Regions from separate parts of the Thioalkalivibrio sp. ALD1 genome, predicted to be linked through region 3. Evidence: riboswitches for the same ligand, from Rfam matches in the RefSeq annotation. Region 3 holds a riboswitch; each other region holds the start of a gene.

Region 1 (4,405 bases), on a different contig from region 3:
GGCATTGGTCTCCAGAGTAAGGCGGTCAGTTGCGAACCATTCTGCACGCAGGTTTGCCAGGCGTTCCGGCACGTTGGGCGGTGTGTTGCCGTCGAAGCTTTCTCCACCTGCTCGATAGTCGGCAAACTCGGCGTTTAGCACGGTCCCGTCAGCTTGTAAACGCCAGTGCCGCGACGGACGGATGGCGAGCGTTAGCTCTGCGCCTCGCGATTCTTGACGCCCGATCTGGCGTTGCTCGTCCGGATTTCCAGCGACTTCGGTAGTGAGATTGCGCTTGGCGATGTCGTAGAAAGCCAGGCTCCACTCCAGACGATCGTCCCAGGTCCTCTGTCGAAGTCCGGCTTCGACAGAGCGTGATCGCTCCAGGCGGTTACCTTCGGCCCCCGGGGAAAAGGTCACGGTGCTGCCGACGGGCTTGGCGCCGGTTGCATACTGGCCGTATGCCGTAAAACCCGCTGGCAAGTCCCAGACAATCCCCACACGCCCGGTGGTCGGGCGGTAATGTTCAACTGTACGTTCGCTCTCGCGAAGGTTCTCGCCATCCAGCCGGATCAGTTCATGGCGCAGCCCCCCAATCACGCTGACGCCGCCGCCCAACACAAGCCGGTTTTCGCCGAAGATTGCGTAGCGCTGGTTGACCGTACGGATGCCAGGTTCGAACGGGGAGTCCGAAAAATACAGCCCCGGATCGGGATTGTGTACGTCTACACGGTCCTGTCCAGCGTAGGGCGAGTTGTTGTGGTGTTCGAAGCGATTTCGACTCACCTCGGCGCCTACGCTGACGCGGTGAGGAAGACCGAAGAGGGTGTGTTCATGAATCGCTTCCAAGCGGTTTCCCACAAGGGCCTGATCATGAGCAATCTGGATCGGAACTGAACGTTCAATGGCGTCGTTCTCGGGGTCGTAGCTATAGGCCTCGATGTTCTTCCAGTTGCGTTTAGCCTCGTGGACGTAGACTTGATTGCGGAAAGTAAGCCGGTCGGTAGCGGCAAAGTCGGTATCGAAGCGGACCCAGTAGCCTTCCATGTCCATCTCGGCGTCGGAGACGTTGTAGTTGTTGCCGATTGTTCGATCGTCGATACCGCCATCGATGACAGGCAAACCAAAATTAGCCTCAATGTCATCGCGCATCCATTCACCGGAAAGCGTGAATTGCAGTCGGTCGGACGCGTCATACCGCAGGGATGCACTCAGGTTCTCGTAGTGCTCCCCTGTGCGGTCGGTCTCGCCATCGCGAGTCAGGATGCTGCCATCGATACGATACGAGAGACCGTCGATATCGGTCGGGCCACCGATGCCAGCGCCAATCCGATTCTCGCCAAACGAGCCGGCACCCAGCAGCAGATCCCCGGAGGTCCGGTCCGGATCCGGCCGGCGCGGCACGTAGTTTATGGCTCCGGCAATTGCCCCCTCACCATGGAGGACCGATGCCGGCCCGCGCAGGACCTCGACGCGGTCGTACATCCAGTTGCTACCAGGGCGGGCGAACATGCTTGGTTCGGCGACGCGCACTCCGTCGTACAGAATGGTGATGTCGTTTCCGGTGAATCCCCGGCTCGAGAATGAGGCCGGCGCACCTGGTGGGTTTCCTCCAGAGAAACCTCCTGCAGCTTCTACAGCCTCTCGAGTGTTGCGGACGCCACGAGCAAGTTGCTCTTCCGCGTCTATGATCGTTGCACTGGCCGGGAGTTCGTCGAGCGTGATACCCAGACGGCTTGCCGTGGGTGCAGAATCATCCAGGTTCAGTTCGCTACTGTATCGGGCCGCCTCGACCAACACAGTCGACAAACGAGTTTCGTCAGCGGGAGCCATCTGCGGGGCGCCAGCTAGTCCCACCGTCATCGCGAAAGTGATGTATTTCAGGCGGTGACACGGCTTGATAGTGCCGAGATGCGTCGTGCTCATGTTGCATGTGCTCCTTCACGGGTTCATTGACCAGTTGAGCGGGAGCAATACGAGGAAGCGCAAAACAGCACAGGGTTCTCGATAAATCGGAACCGTGCGGACGTGACAAGGCCTGGACCGAGTCCATCTGTTCCTCGTCGGTTGTGCCCCACGCACCACCAGACGGCCGGCCGAGCCACAGGTGTGGCGAGGCCTTACTCGTCGGGCCGGTATCCGGACTCGCGTGCGGGCGCAGGTTCACCCAGGCAGGCCGCCTTCCCACGGGCTGGGACCGCAGTGGCACTAATTGGCCTGTCTCTACACGCTCACCGTTGCGGGGGCAGTCCCGGGTTTGGCGCTTGCTGTAAACACAACCACCTCACCGGGTTCCCGTTTAACACCTTGACCTGAATGGCCAAGGGGCACCCGAGAGCGAGGCTTGGATGTTAGTGCAATACAGTGTCGGGTTCAAAGAATGGCGTGAGCAGCCCCAAACACAATGAGCGAGCTGTGTTCATGTAATTTTGCCGTGACGTCAGGCATTGCGATCGGGTTTTGTCGAATGACAAAAAAGACTCGACGCAGTGGGGGATCGAGATGCGACGTTGGGGGGAAGGTCAAGAAAATGGTGTCCCCGGCAGGATTCGAACCTGCGACCTGCCCCTTAGGAGGGGGCTGCTCTATCCAGCTGAGCTACGGAGACAATCGCGTCGCGAGTATAAGCGCGCGGCAGGATTCGCGCCAAAGGGGCGGGGCCTCGAAGTGGCTACTGCGACGGCCATTCGCGTGCATCCACGCGGTGGTGTGCCCAGGCGACAAAGTCCGCGACGGGGCAGTGGCCTTCCTCGGGTACGCCTGCGCCGCTGATCACGCGATACGTGACCTGACCATCGTCCCGTGCGAGGACCTTGCGTACACTCCAGGCGCCGTCCTGCGCACCATTGCTGTAGCACTGCCCGGACTGAATGTCGTCGAGCTCGATGGCATCCGGGTGCTCGTGATGACGCCGCGCCAGGAGATACAGACGCGCAAGGTCGTCTTCGGTCAGGTCGAGGTACAGATTGAGATCGCGCATCGCGTGCTCCAGATCGGCCTGGCTCATGCCCGAGCGCTCCAGTGCGCCGGATGGGTCTGTAGGCGAGGGCTCGCTCAGTCGCGCCAGGGCGGCCGGATAGCGGCGCCAGGGAAACGGGTAGTTGATCGCGACCGCGACCAGCAACATGACGGCCACACTGGAGAGGACCGGGTGCAGGATGAACAGTAGGCCCAGTTCTTCGACCGAGGCGCCGCCGATCACGGCATACAACGCCGTTGCACCCCCGGGAGGGTGCAGGCAGCGCAGGTAGTACATCGCATAGACAGTGAGACCGACCGCGAGCGCGGCCGCCACTAGCGGGTGATCCACCGCGTGTCGAACGGCGACCCCGACCATGGCAGCAATCGCGTGGCCACCGAGCACATTCCAGGGTTGCGAAAGCGCGGCCCGAGGTGCGGCGAAGAGCAGGACCGCGGTCGCCCCCAGAGAGGCCAGGATGAGGCCATTGATCCCGCTCTCGGTAACGGAAGCCGCGACTTCCAGTGAAAGGTACAGCCCGATCACCGCGCCCACCAGAGCGATCAGCTTGTCCTTGTGGTTGGTGGTGTCGAGAAAGTCGCCGAGAAAGAGGTCGCGTCCGATGCGCATGTCTAGGGTGGGCCTTGTAAGCTGAATTTTGCGTGTAGCTTTTTTTGTGTGTGGCGTTTCGGTCAAGCGGACGTTCGAATGTCAGGGATTTGGCTCCCTGCTTCCGCGTGCCCTTGCCGGTAGGGATGTTCGCCGACAGGGCTGATCGTGCGTAAACTCAGCAGTTTGCCTGTCAAGGGAGAAGCCGGCATGGAATGGGTGCTGATCGCGATTGTGGTGCTGCTCGTGGTCTGGGCGGTCTGGACGTACAACCGGCTGGTGACAGCGCGCAACCGCTACAAGAACGCGTTTGCCCAGATCGACGTCCAGCTGACGCGGCGCTACGACCTGATTCCCAACCTGGTGAAGGTCGCGGAACGCTACATGAGCCATGAACGCGACACGCTGGAGGCGGTGATCCAGGCGCGCAATCAGGCGATGGACCGCCTGAAGCAGGTGGGCGGGGACCCCACGAACACCGAGGCCGTGCGCCAGCTTTCCGGGGCCGAGCAGGGCCTGTCCGGCGCGTTGGGGCGGCTGTTCGCCCTGTCCGAGAACTACCCGGACCTGAAGGCGAACGAGAACATGATGCAGCTCTCCGAGGAGCTGACGAGTACCGAGAACCGGGTGGCCTTCGCGCGTCAGGGCTACAACGACGCCGTGATGCAGTACAACATCCTGCGCGAGATGTTCCCGAATACCCTGATCGCCAACAACTTCGCCTTCCGCCCGGCGCAATTGCTGGAGATCGAGGACCCGCAGAAGCGCGAGCCGGTCGAGGTCAACTTTTCCTAGGGACAGGGCATGAATTTCTTTGAACATCAGGACCGTGCCCAGCGGCGCACGCGCTTGCTGCTG
Region 2 (4,405 bases), on a different contig from region 3:
GTTCGGATTGACCAGCACCAGTACGTCCAGCGTGGCCGCCGCCCCCGCGAGCTCGTCTTCGCTCACCGCGACCACTTCGTGTCCGGCCGCGCGCCAGGCTCGGGCGTGCTCGTTGTAGCTCGGCTCCAGTACCCCGACCCGCGCACGCCCCGCGCGCAGCCTTGGCAGCGCCTGGATCGCCGCTTGGGAACCGGCGACCGGCAGCAGCGATTCAGCGCTGTAGTACGCACGGGCCGCCGCCTCCAGCCCGTCCTCGTCCTCCGGCAGGCGTTGCCAGACCTCGGCGGGGACTGGCCCTACTGGATAACCCTGCGGGTTGATGCCCGTGGACAGGTCCAGCCACTGCGCCACGGGGATTCCGTAATGCACGGCCGCCGCACGCACACCGCCCCCGTGGACCTGCTCCAGCGGCCCGTTCACGGATTCGGTTGTGGCGTTAGACGAATACAAGAATCAGCACTCCTGTTGCGATGGCCACCAGCCAGATCGCCAGCGCGCGATCGACCAGCTGCAGTGCGCCGTCGATCGTGCTCGGGCCCGGGGCGGCGCCGGCACCGAGAACCGGCCGGTCCTCGGTACCCCCGGCATAGCGTGCCGGGCCACCCAGCGTCACCCCCAGCGCCCCCGCCCCGGCGGCCATCACCGGCCCCGCGTTCGGGCTCTTCCAGCGCGTGCCCTGATCGCGCCAGCAGCGCAGCGCCGTACGTGTCTGCCCGGCCAGCGCATAGGCCAGGCTGGTCAGGCGTGCCGGAACCCAGTTCAGGATATCGTCCAGCCGCGCCGCGACCCGCCCGAAGCGTGCATGGCGCGGTGTGCGGTAGCCCCACATCGCATCCAGCGTGTTCACCAGCCGGTAGACCACGACACCCGCCGCACCCGCGACCAGGAACCAGAATACCGTCGCGAACACCGCATCGTTGCCGTTCTCCAGCACCGACTCCGCCGTGGCCGCACGAACACCCGACGCGTCCAGCTCGGAGGTATCGCGGCTGACCAGCATGCCGACCGCCAGTCGGGCGCCAGGAAGGTCCCCGGCCTGAAGGGCATCAGCCACGCGACGGGCATGCTGCTCCAGCCCGCGCCCACCGAGCGCCAGCCACAGCACGGCCAGCTCCACCAGCCAGCCGCCCGGGAGGCGGCTCAGCCACCAGGCCGCGAGCCCGAAGGGCAAGACCAGTACCAGTACCCAGAAGCCGCCGCGCCAGACCGAATCCGCGTGGCCGCGCCGCTCCGCCCCGGCCGCCAGCATCCCGAAGCCAGCCAGTGGATGGCCGCGCCGAGGGTCCCCCAGCAGCCGATCCAGCACCAGCGCGGCGACCAGCAGGGCGAAGGTGGTCATGCGCGGCGTCGAGCCGTGCGCGGCGCATCCGCACTTGAGTCCCGTTGTTCCCAGCGATTCTCGAACACCAGTTCGTCCAGCGACCGCCGTTGATCCCAGCCCTCGGTTTCCAGCATCGGCCGCTCATAGAACGCATCCACATGACCCAGACACAGGATCGCGATCGGCCAGGCCCCTTCCGGCATTCCCAGCTCCCCGGCCAGCCAGTCCGGGTCGAACAGGGAGACCCAGCCCATGCCCAGCCCCTCGGCCCGGGCCGCCAGCCACAGGTTCTGGATCGCACAGGCGGCGGAGCACAGGTCCATCTCCGGGATCGTGCGCCGGCCCAGCACGTAGCGTTCACGCCCGTCGGTCAGGGCGACCACCAGCAGCTCGCCGGCATCGCGGATGCCTTCGAGCTTCAGCCGGTGCACCTCGGCGGCGCGCTCGCCGCAGGCCTCGGCCGTACGCGCCTGCTCCGCCGCTACATGGCCGTGCAGCGCATCGCGCAGCCGCGCGTCTGTCACCCGCAGAAAGCGCCAGGGCTGCATGTACCCCACGCTGGGCGCCTGGTGCGCGGCCTCCAGTAGCCGCCGCAGCGTATCGACGTCCACCGGGTCGGGGCGAAAATGGCGCATGTCCCGGCGCTCGCCGATCACGCGATAGACTGCCGCACGTTCGGCCGAGGCGAACGCGTTCGGATTCTCTTCTGCCTGGTTGGGAACTGGGGCCGTCATGAGGTTCCGTCGAGACGACGGCACGGCGAAACACCGAAGGAGCAGGTGCCTGAGATGGCGCCTGCGCCCCCGACCGTTGCCCGCCGCACGGTCGCAGGATGAATCACAGCCAGGCCGGTCTCCGGGCTCGCGAGCGTCGGGCGATGCCGATCGGCAGACGCCTTCCCAGGCACAGGCCCCAGTGGCCAGTCTGCCGAGCATTGGGTCGCTCGCTTACCGTTGCGGGGGCAGCGCCGGACTTGCACCGGCTTCCCGTTTCACCTGCGCACTGCAGGCACCTGACTAAAGCGAACAATGATACGCGGTCAGGCCACCCGCGGCCAATTTGGGCACCAAACCATCTTGCCCTTGCTGCTATGATGAGACGCTTTCGCTGACCGCAGGCCGCTCCAAAAGCTCCATATTTTTAACGTTATGTTCTTTCGACAACCAACGGATATTAAATGACTTTCAAAGTCTTCCACCGCCACCTGACCTTCCTCGTAGCCACGCTCCTGTGCACGGCGCCGGCACTGGCCGAACCGATCACAGTGACCGACGATGACGATCGGGAGGTCACACTCGACCGACCCGCCGAACGCATCGTCAGCCTGGCCCCGCACATCACGGAAGTCCTGTTCGCCGTCGGTGCCGGAGACAAGCTGGTAGGCGTCACCCAGCACAGCGATTTCCCGCCGGAGGCGGAGATGATCCCGCGGGTCGGCGGCTACAGCCGCATCGACCTGGAACGCGTGGTTGAAATGGACCCGGACCTGGTGGTGGCCTGGCGCAGTGGCAATTCCAGCTCGCAGATCGAGCGCCTGCGCGACCTGGGGATGAACGTCTATGTCTCGGAACCACGCAGCTTCGAGGGCGTCGCCTCCAGCATGCGGCGTATGGCCCAGCTCGCCGGTACCGAGGAACGCGGCGAAGCGGCGATACAGGCCTTTCTCGACGAGATCGAAACGCTGCGGCTCGACTATGCCGACCGCGACCCGGTCCCGCTGTTCTACCAGGTGTGGGAACAGCCCCTGATGACGGTCAACGACGATCACCTGATCGGCGAGGCCATCCGCCTGTGCGGGGGCAAGAATGTGTTCGGCCACCTGGATCGTCTGGTGCCGCGCATGGACCGCGAGGCCGTGATCGAGGCCGACCCGGAGGTGATCATCGGCGGGGGCATGGGCGAAGACCGGCCGGACTGGGTGATTGCCTGGGAACAATGGGAGGACATGACCGCGGTGCAGCGCGACAACCTGTTCTTCATCCCGCCGTCGCTGCTCCAGCGTCACACCCCGCGGATTGCCGAAGGGACCCGCCTGATGTGCGAGGAACTCGAACGCGCCCGCCAGCGCCGGGCGGACTGACCCTTCGTGACCCGCTCCTTCCTCCTCGCCACGGGGGTCCTGCTCCCGGCGTCGCTGCTCGCGATCCTGATCGCACTGGCCTATGGCAGTGTCGCCATTCCTGCCGGGGACCTGATCGCCGTGATTCAGGGCGAAGGGAGTCGCCTGCACAGCACCCTGGTGCTGGAACTGCGCCTGCCACGCGCCCTGGCCGCGTTCGCCGCCGGCGGGCTGCTGGGCGTCGCTGGCGCCCTGATGCAGGTGTTGCTGCGCAACCCGCTTGCCGACCCCTATGTGCTGGGTCTGTCCGGGGGTGCTTCCGTCGGTGCGCTGCTGGCCATGCTCGCTGGCCTGTCGATGTTCTCGGTCTCGGTCGCCGCCTTCACCGGTGCCTTGCTGTCCACGGTGATCGTATTCGGCCTCGCGCACGGCACCGGCAGCTGGACCCCAACACGGTTGCTGCTGACCGGCGTGGTCGTGGCGGCCGGCTGGGGGGCGGTGATCAGCTTCCTGCTCGCCGTGAGCCCGACCGCGGAGCTGCCCGGGATGCTCTACTGGCTAATGGGCGATGTCTCCCACGCCCGCAACCCCTACCCCGCCTGGGGTGTGCTGGTGCTGGTCGTGCTGCTGGCCCTGCCCCTGGGGCGGACGCTGAACGTCCTGGCGCGCGGCCCGATGCAGGCGGCGGCGCTGGGCGTGGCCGTACGGCCAGTGGAGTGGACGATCTACGTCGCGGCGGCACTGATCACGGCCACCGCGGTCATGCAGGTCGGCGCGGTCGGCTTTGTCGGGCTGATCGTGCCGCACATGCTCCGGCTGGTCTTCGGCAACGACCAGCGCGTGATCCTGCCCGCCTCGGCACTCGGGGGCGGCATTCTGCTGACGCTGGCCGACACCCTCGCCCGCACGATGATCGCCCCGGAGCAGTTGCCCGTCGGCGTGATCACCGCGATGCTGGGCGTCCCCGTGTTCCTGTTCTTGCTGTACCGGAGCCGCTGATGCCTCCGCACACTGCCGATCCCCAA
Region 3 (4,405 bases):
GGCAAAACGGGTACGAAAACTCATGCGTCAGACACTCGATTCCGGTGGTCGTGAAAGGCGCACAGGGTAGCAGAAGCGCCGCGGACCGACCGCCCGGAAACGAAAAAGGCCGGGGACAAAGCCCCGGCCTGCAAGGATCCCCACAAGGAGAATTCGGTCACGCGCGTGCGCGTTTACGGCAGGGCTGGGATCTCGAAGCGCGGCATCTCGCCGGTCAGCGCATGCATGAAGGCCTCGATGTCCGCGACCTCGTCATCGCTGAACTCCATGCCCAGCATCTCCTGCCCCATGATGCGGATCGCCTCGTCCAGCGTCGCGGTCTCGCCGTTGTTCATGTAGGGGTAGGTCAGCGCCACATTGCGCAGCGTCGGGGTCTTGAACGCGAACTTGTCGGCCTCATCGCCCGTGACCAGATAGCGGCCCTTGTCCTCCGAGCCCGGTACCTGGATACGATGGAAACCGCTGTCGGTCAGCGCCGGCCCGCTGTGGCAGGCCACGCAGCCGTTATCGGCGAACAGCTTCATCCCGCGCATCTGCTGATCACTCATCGCGCCCTCGTCCCCGGCCAGCCAGCGATCCAGCGGCGAGTTCGGGGTGTTCAGCGTGCGCTGGAAGGTCGCCAGGGCCTTGGCCACGTGGTCGGTATTGATCACGTTGTCGCCGTCATAGTCAGGATAGGCAGCCTCGAACTTCTCCTGGTACTCGTTGAACTCCTCCAGGCGCGCGATCGCCTCCTCCAGCGGCATCGCCATCTCGATCGCGTCCTGGATCGGACCCAGGGCCTGGCCTTCCAGATCGTCCTCGCGGCCATCCCAGAACTGCGCGGTGAAGAAGCCGGAGTTCAGCACGGTCGGGGTGTTGCGTTCGCCGACCTGGCCGTCATGGCCGACCGCGCGCGGGATGCGGTCCGCCCAGCCCAGCGCCGGGTTGTGGCAGGTCGCGCAGGAGATCACGCCGGAGCTGGAGATCCGCGGTTCGAAGAACAGCATCTTGCCCAGCTCGATCTTCTCCTTGGTCATCGAGTTGTCCGCCGGGATCGGCGGCAGCGCCGGCAGCGGCTCGAACACGTCGCGGTATTCGGAATAGTCGGTATCGGCCACGGCCGGTGCCGCCGCCCCGAATGCGACGGCCGCGCAGGCCGCCAGCGCCGTCATGCGGAATCCGGAAAGCGTTTTCATACAGGTCTCCCTTGAGCAATGGACATCTGAGAAGCGGGCATCGGTGCGAACCGATATAGACTCGGTCCAAACCACCTGAAACCCACCCTACAGACGTGGGAACCTGGTCGCGATCAAAATCCGGCTCGGGGATGATCTGGATCAATTATCAGCCTCCAGGGGAAGCCGAGTTTGCGCCCAAAACACCGTTTCCCGGGATGCCCGGGCAACCTTGACCCCCTCAAACCGTTCAATTACGGTTCGCCTCTCTCCAGGTGCCCCGGCGTTCAGTCGCCGGGGATAATCGGGAAGCCGGTGCGCGAATCGACATTCGCAAGGCCGGCACTGCCCCCGCAACGGTAGGCGGAGACGGGCGGATCCAATGCCACTGCGGTGCATCCCCGGGATGCCCGCGGGAAGGCGATCCGCCCTGGATGCATCGCGCATCCACTCCGCGAGTCCGGAGACCGGCCTGGAGGACACCCGACGCCGCGGTGGGCGGCCGAGCGGGCCAGACCGGCGTGCTCGCATCGCCCGGCCTCCCCTGCTCCCTGTCCAGCTTCCGGCGTCGTTTCATCCACGGCGTGCGGGGTAGCGCGCCTAGGGAGCACCACAACAATGAAAAATGCCCAACTTCAGCCGGTGCGGCATGCCGTCCCGGCGCTGTCCATGCTGTGCCTGATAACATCGGCAAGCGTCGGCGCCGCGCAGGCCAGTTTCGAGTTCGGCGACGCGGATGACGGGCTTCAAGTCACCCTGGATCCCTGATCCAGGGCCGCTACAGCTATAACCGCGACCCGGACGGTTCCAGCAGCGAATTCGACGTCCGCCGTGCCTGGCTAGACACCTCGGGAACTCTGGTTCACCCCGATCTGAGCTTCCGCCTGCAGCCGGACTTCAGCAGCGGCGAGCTGTCCATGCGCGACATCTGGTTGCAGTACGCACTGGGTGAACACCTGGGCCTGCGGGCTGGCCAGTTTACGGTCCCCTTTGGCCTGTCGCGGGATATCGGCGGACCCAACCGCCTGTTCACCGAACTGAGCATCGCCGGCAACCAGTTCGAGGTTCCGGCCGGCCGCGACACCGGTATCGCCCTGCTGGGCGGCGCCGGCGACGACAGCGCATGGGCCATCGGCGTGTTTGACGGTCGCGGGCGTCTGGATCAGCGCGACGATCGCCCCTCCACATCCGGCCATCTGTTCAGCGCACGCGGCGCATGGGCCCCGGTCGGCATGGTCCCGCGTGACAACACCACGGTGGGCCAAGCCGTGGAGCGCACCGTCGCCCTGGGAGTGGGCGTACAGGCCGCCAACCGTAACCATCTGCGCGACTGGAGCCGCGGTGTGGAAGACACCGTGGACAACCAGCGCGCCGACTGGGTGACCACCACGGCCGATGCCGTAATCAAATTTGGTCATACCTCGCTCTCACTGGCCGCTTTCCGGCGCGACGTCTCGCCAGACCAGACCGCGAGCTACCACGACCTGGGTGCGGAGCTGGAGCTGGCGCAATCACTGCCAATGGAGGGACTGGAGTTCGCCGCGCGCCACGCCGTATTGCGCCACGACGCGGGCGACGACCTTGGCACTGACGAGCGCTGGCAGCGCGAATGGGGCGCCGGCCTGAACTGGTACCACCGAGGTCAGCGGCAGAAGACCCAGCTTATGTGGTTCGACCGCGACGCCGACACCTCGGACTGGGAGTTGCACCTGCAGCACCAGTTCCGCTTCTGAACGAACAGGGAGAATCGCCATGAAACGGACGCAATCCACCCATCAAGCTCTGACCACCGCCCTCACCGCCGTGCTGGTACTGGCTGCCGCGGCAGGCCCGGCCACCGCCGAGGTCAGCGTCGCGATGCCGGGCCCCTGGGGCGACGACTTTGCGGAGACCCTGGACGATCCGGCCGGAGTCGATGCCAGCGAGGCCTTCCAGCGCTTTCGTCAGCAGAGCATGCAGGGCAATTCGGCCGTCTACCGGAGCATCGAGCAGATCTTGCGCTATGACGCTCCATTCGCAGGGCAACTGCCCGACCTTGCCCGCGAACTGGCGCGCAGGGGCGACGACATCGAAACCTGGTTCGCAAAGGAGACACCGGCTCGTGAAGGCGAGCCGGGGGCGCTCCCCAAGGCCTGGGAGGACCCGGAGTTCTCCGCATACAAGGCGGCATTCCGCGAGGCCACGGCCGAGCTGCAACGAAAAGTCGACGCGGCCGACGACTTGGAGGACGAGAGCTTCCAGGTGCGCGCAACCGAGGTCCTGAACGGCGTGCGCCACCAGTGCCTCGCCTGCCACGACAACTACCGCCGTCGCTGAATCACTCTGACACCCGGGGCCGCCGCTTGGCGGCCCCTTTCCCGATCAGCCGCCCGACACTCAGTCGCCATCCATGCCACGGTAGCGGCGCACATGCGCCGGGTCGTACAGCGCACTGTCGCGGAAATCGCCCGGATCCAGAGCCGGGCCCACCAGGATCAGCGCCGAGCGCCGCATGGTCAGGGCCTGCGCCCGTTCCGCGATATTCCCCAGCGTACCGCGCACCACGGTCTCGTCCGGCCAGCTGGCGCGAAACACGATCGCCACCGGGCAGTCGCAGCCATAGTGCGGCCGCAGGTCCTCGACCACGGTCTCGATATTGTGCAGCGATAGGTGGATCGCGAGGGTCGCCCCAGTGGCGGCAAAGCTCGCCAGCCGTTCGCGCTCCGGCATGGAGGACGCCCGTCCCGGCGTACGCGTCAGCACCACCGACTGCACCACCTCCGGCACCGTCAGTTCCCGCCCCAGAGTCGCGGCGGCAGCGGAGAACGCCGGCACGCCGGGCGTGATGCTGTAGTCGATCCCGGCCGCCTCCAGCCGGCGGATCTGCTCCCCCAGCGCGCTGTAAACCGACAAATCGCCGGAGTGCAACCGCGCCACGTCCTGACCCGCCGCGTGGGCCCGTTCGATTTCCTCCATGATCGCGTCCAGCGTCAGCGGCGCGGTGTTGACCACGCGCGCCCCCTCCGGGGCATGTTCCAGCACCGCCTCCGGCACCAGCGAACCGGCATAAAGGCATACCGGGCAGGCCGCGATACGATCGCGCCCGCGCAAGGTCAGCAGATCGGCCGCACCGGGCCCCGCTCCGACAAAATGAACCGTCATCAAAACTCCTCGAAATTCCCGTCTGTCCCGTTCACCGTCCGCACGGCCACCGCGCAGCTCGCCCGTGCCGAGAGCCGCCGCGGCAGCAGCAGGCGCGCCCCGTCGCC

Evidence for each region. Region 3 has a riboswitch for cobalamin ahead of F623_RS0109285 (porin). Riboswitches for the same ligand answer to the same signal wherever they lie in the genome.
Region 1: linked by a shared signal. The riboswitch ahead of F623_RS0105665 (TonB-dependent siderophore receptor) and the one ahead of F623_RS0109285 (porin) in region 3 are both predicted to bind cobalamin.
Region 2: linked by a shared signal. The riboswitch ahead of bluB (5,6-dimethylbenzimidazole synthase) and the one ahead of F623_RS0109285 (porin) in region 3 are both predicted to bind cobalamin.

The regions. Positions count from the first base shown of each region.
Region 1 is NZ_KB906242.1:218,589-222,993, forward strand. Features, by position in the region: gene F623_RS0105665 (TonB-dependent siderophore receptor) at 1-1,905, opposite strand, end outside; cobalamin riboswitch at 2,092-2,329, opposite strand; tRNA gene F623_RS0105670 (tRNA-Arg) at 2,511-2,587, opposite strand; gene F623_RS0105675 (HPP family protein) at 2,651-3,568, opposite strand; gene F623_RS0105680 (LemA family protein) at 3,758-4,342, shown strand; gene F623_RS0105685 (M48 family metallopeptidase) at 4,352-4,405, shown strand, end outside.
Region 2 is NZ_KB906242.1:186,186-190,590, reverse strand. Features, by position in the region: gene cobD (threonine-phosphate decarboxylase CobD) at 1-420, opposite strand, end outside; gene cbiB (adenosylcobinamide-phosphate synthase CbiB) at 437-1,339, opposite strand; gene bluB (5,6-dimethylbenzimidazole synthase) at 1,336-2,055, opposite strand; cobalamin riboswitch at 2,150-2,352, opposite strand; gene F623_RS0105515 (cobalamin-binding protein) at 2,499-3,401, shown strand; gene F623_RS0105510 (iron ABC transporter permease) at 3,408-4,379, shown strand; gene F623_RS0105505 (ABC transporter ATP-binding protein) at 4,379-4,405, shown strand, end outside.
Region 3 is NZ_KB906244.1:112,792-117,196, reverse strand. Features, by position in the region: gene gltX (glutamate--tRNA ligase) at 1-24, opposite strand, end outside; gene F623_RS0109295 (cytochrome-c peroxidase) at 174-1,154, opposite strand; cobalamin riboswitch at 1,414-1,648, shown strand; partial or broken gene F623_RS0109285 (porin) at 1,776-2,890, shown strand; gene F623_RS0109280 (cytochrome c) at 2,910-3,473, shown strand; gene cobM (precorrin-4 C(11)-methyltransferase) at 3,534-4,298, opposite strand; gene F623_RS0109270 (cobalamin biosynthesis protein) at 4,298-4,405, opposite strand, start outside.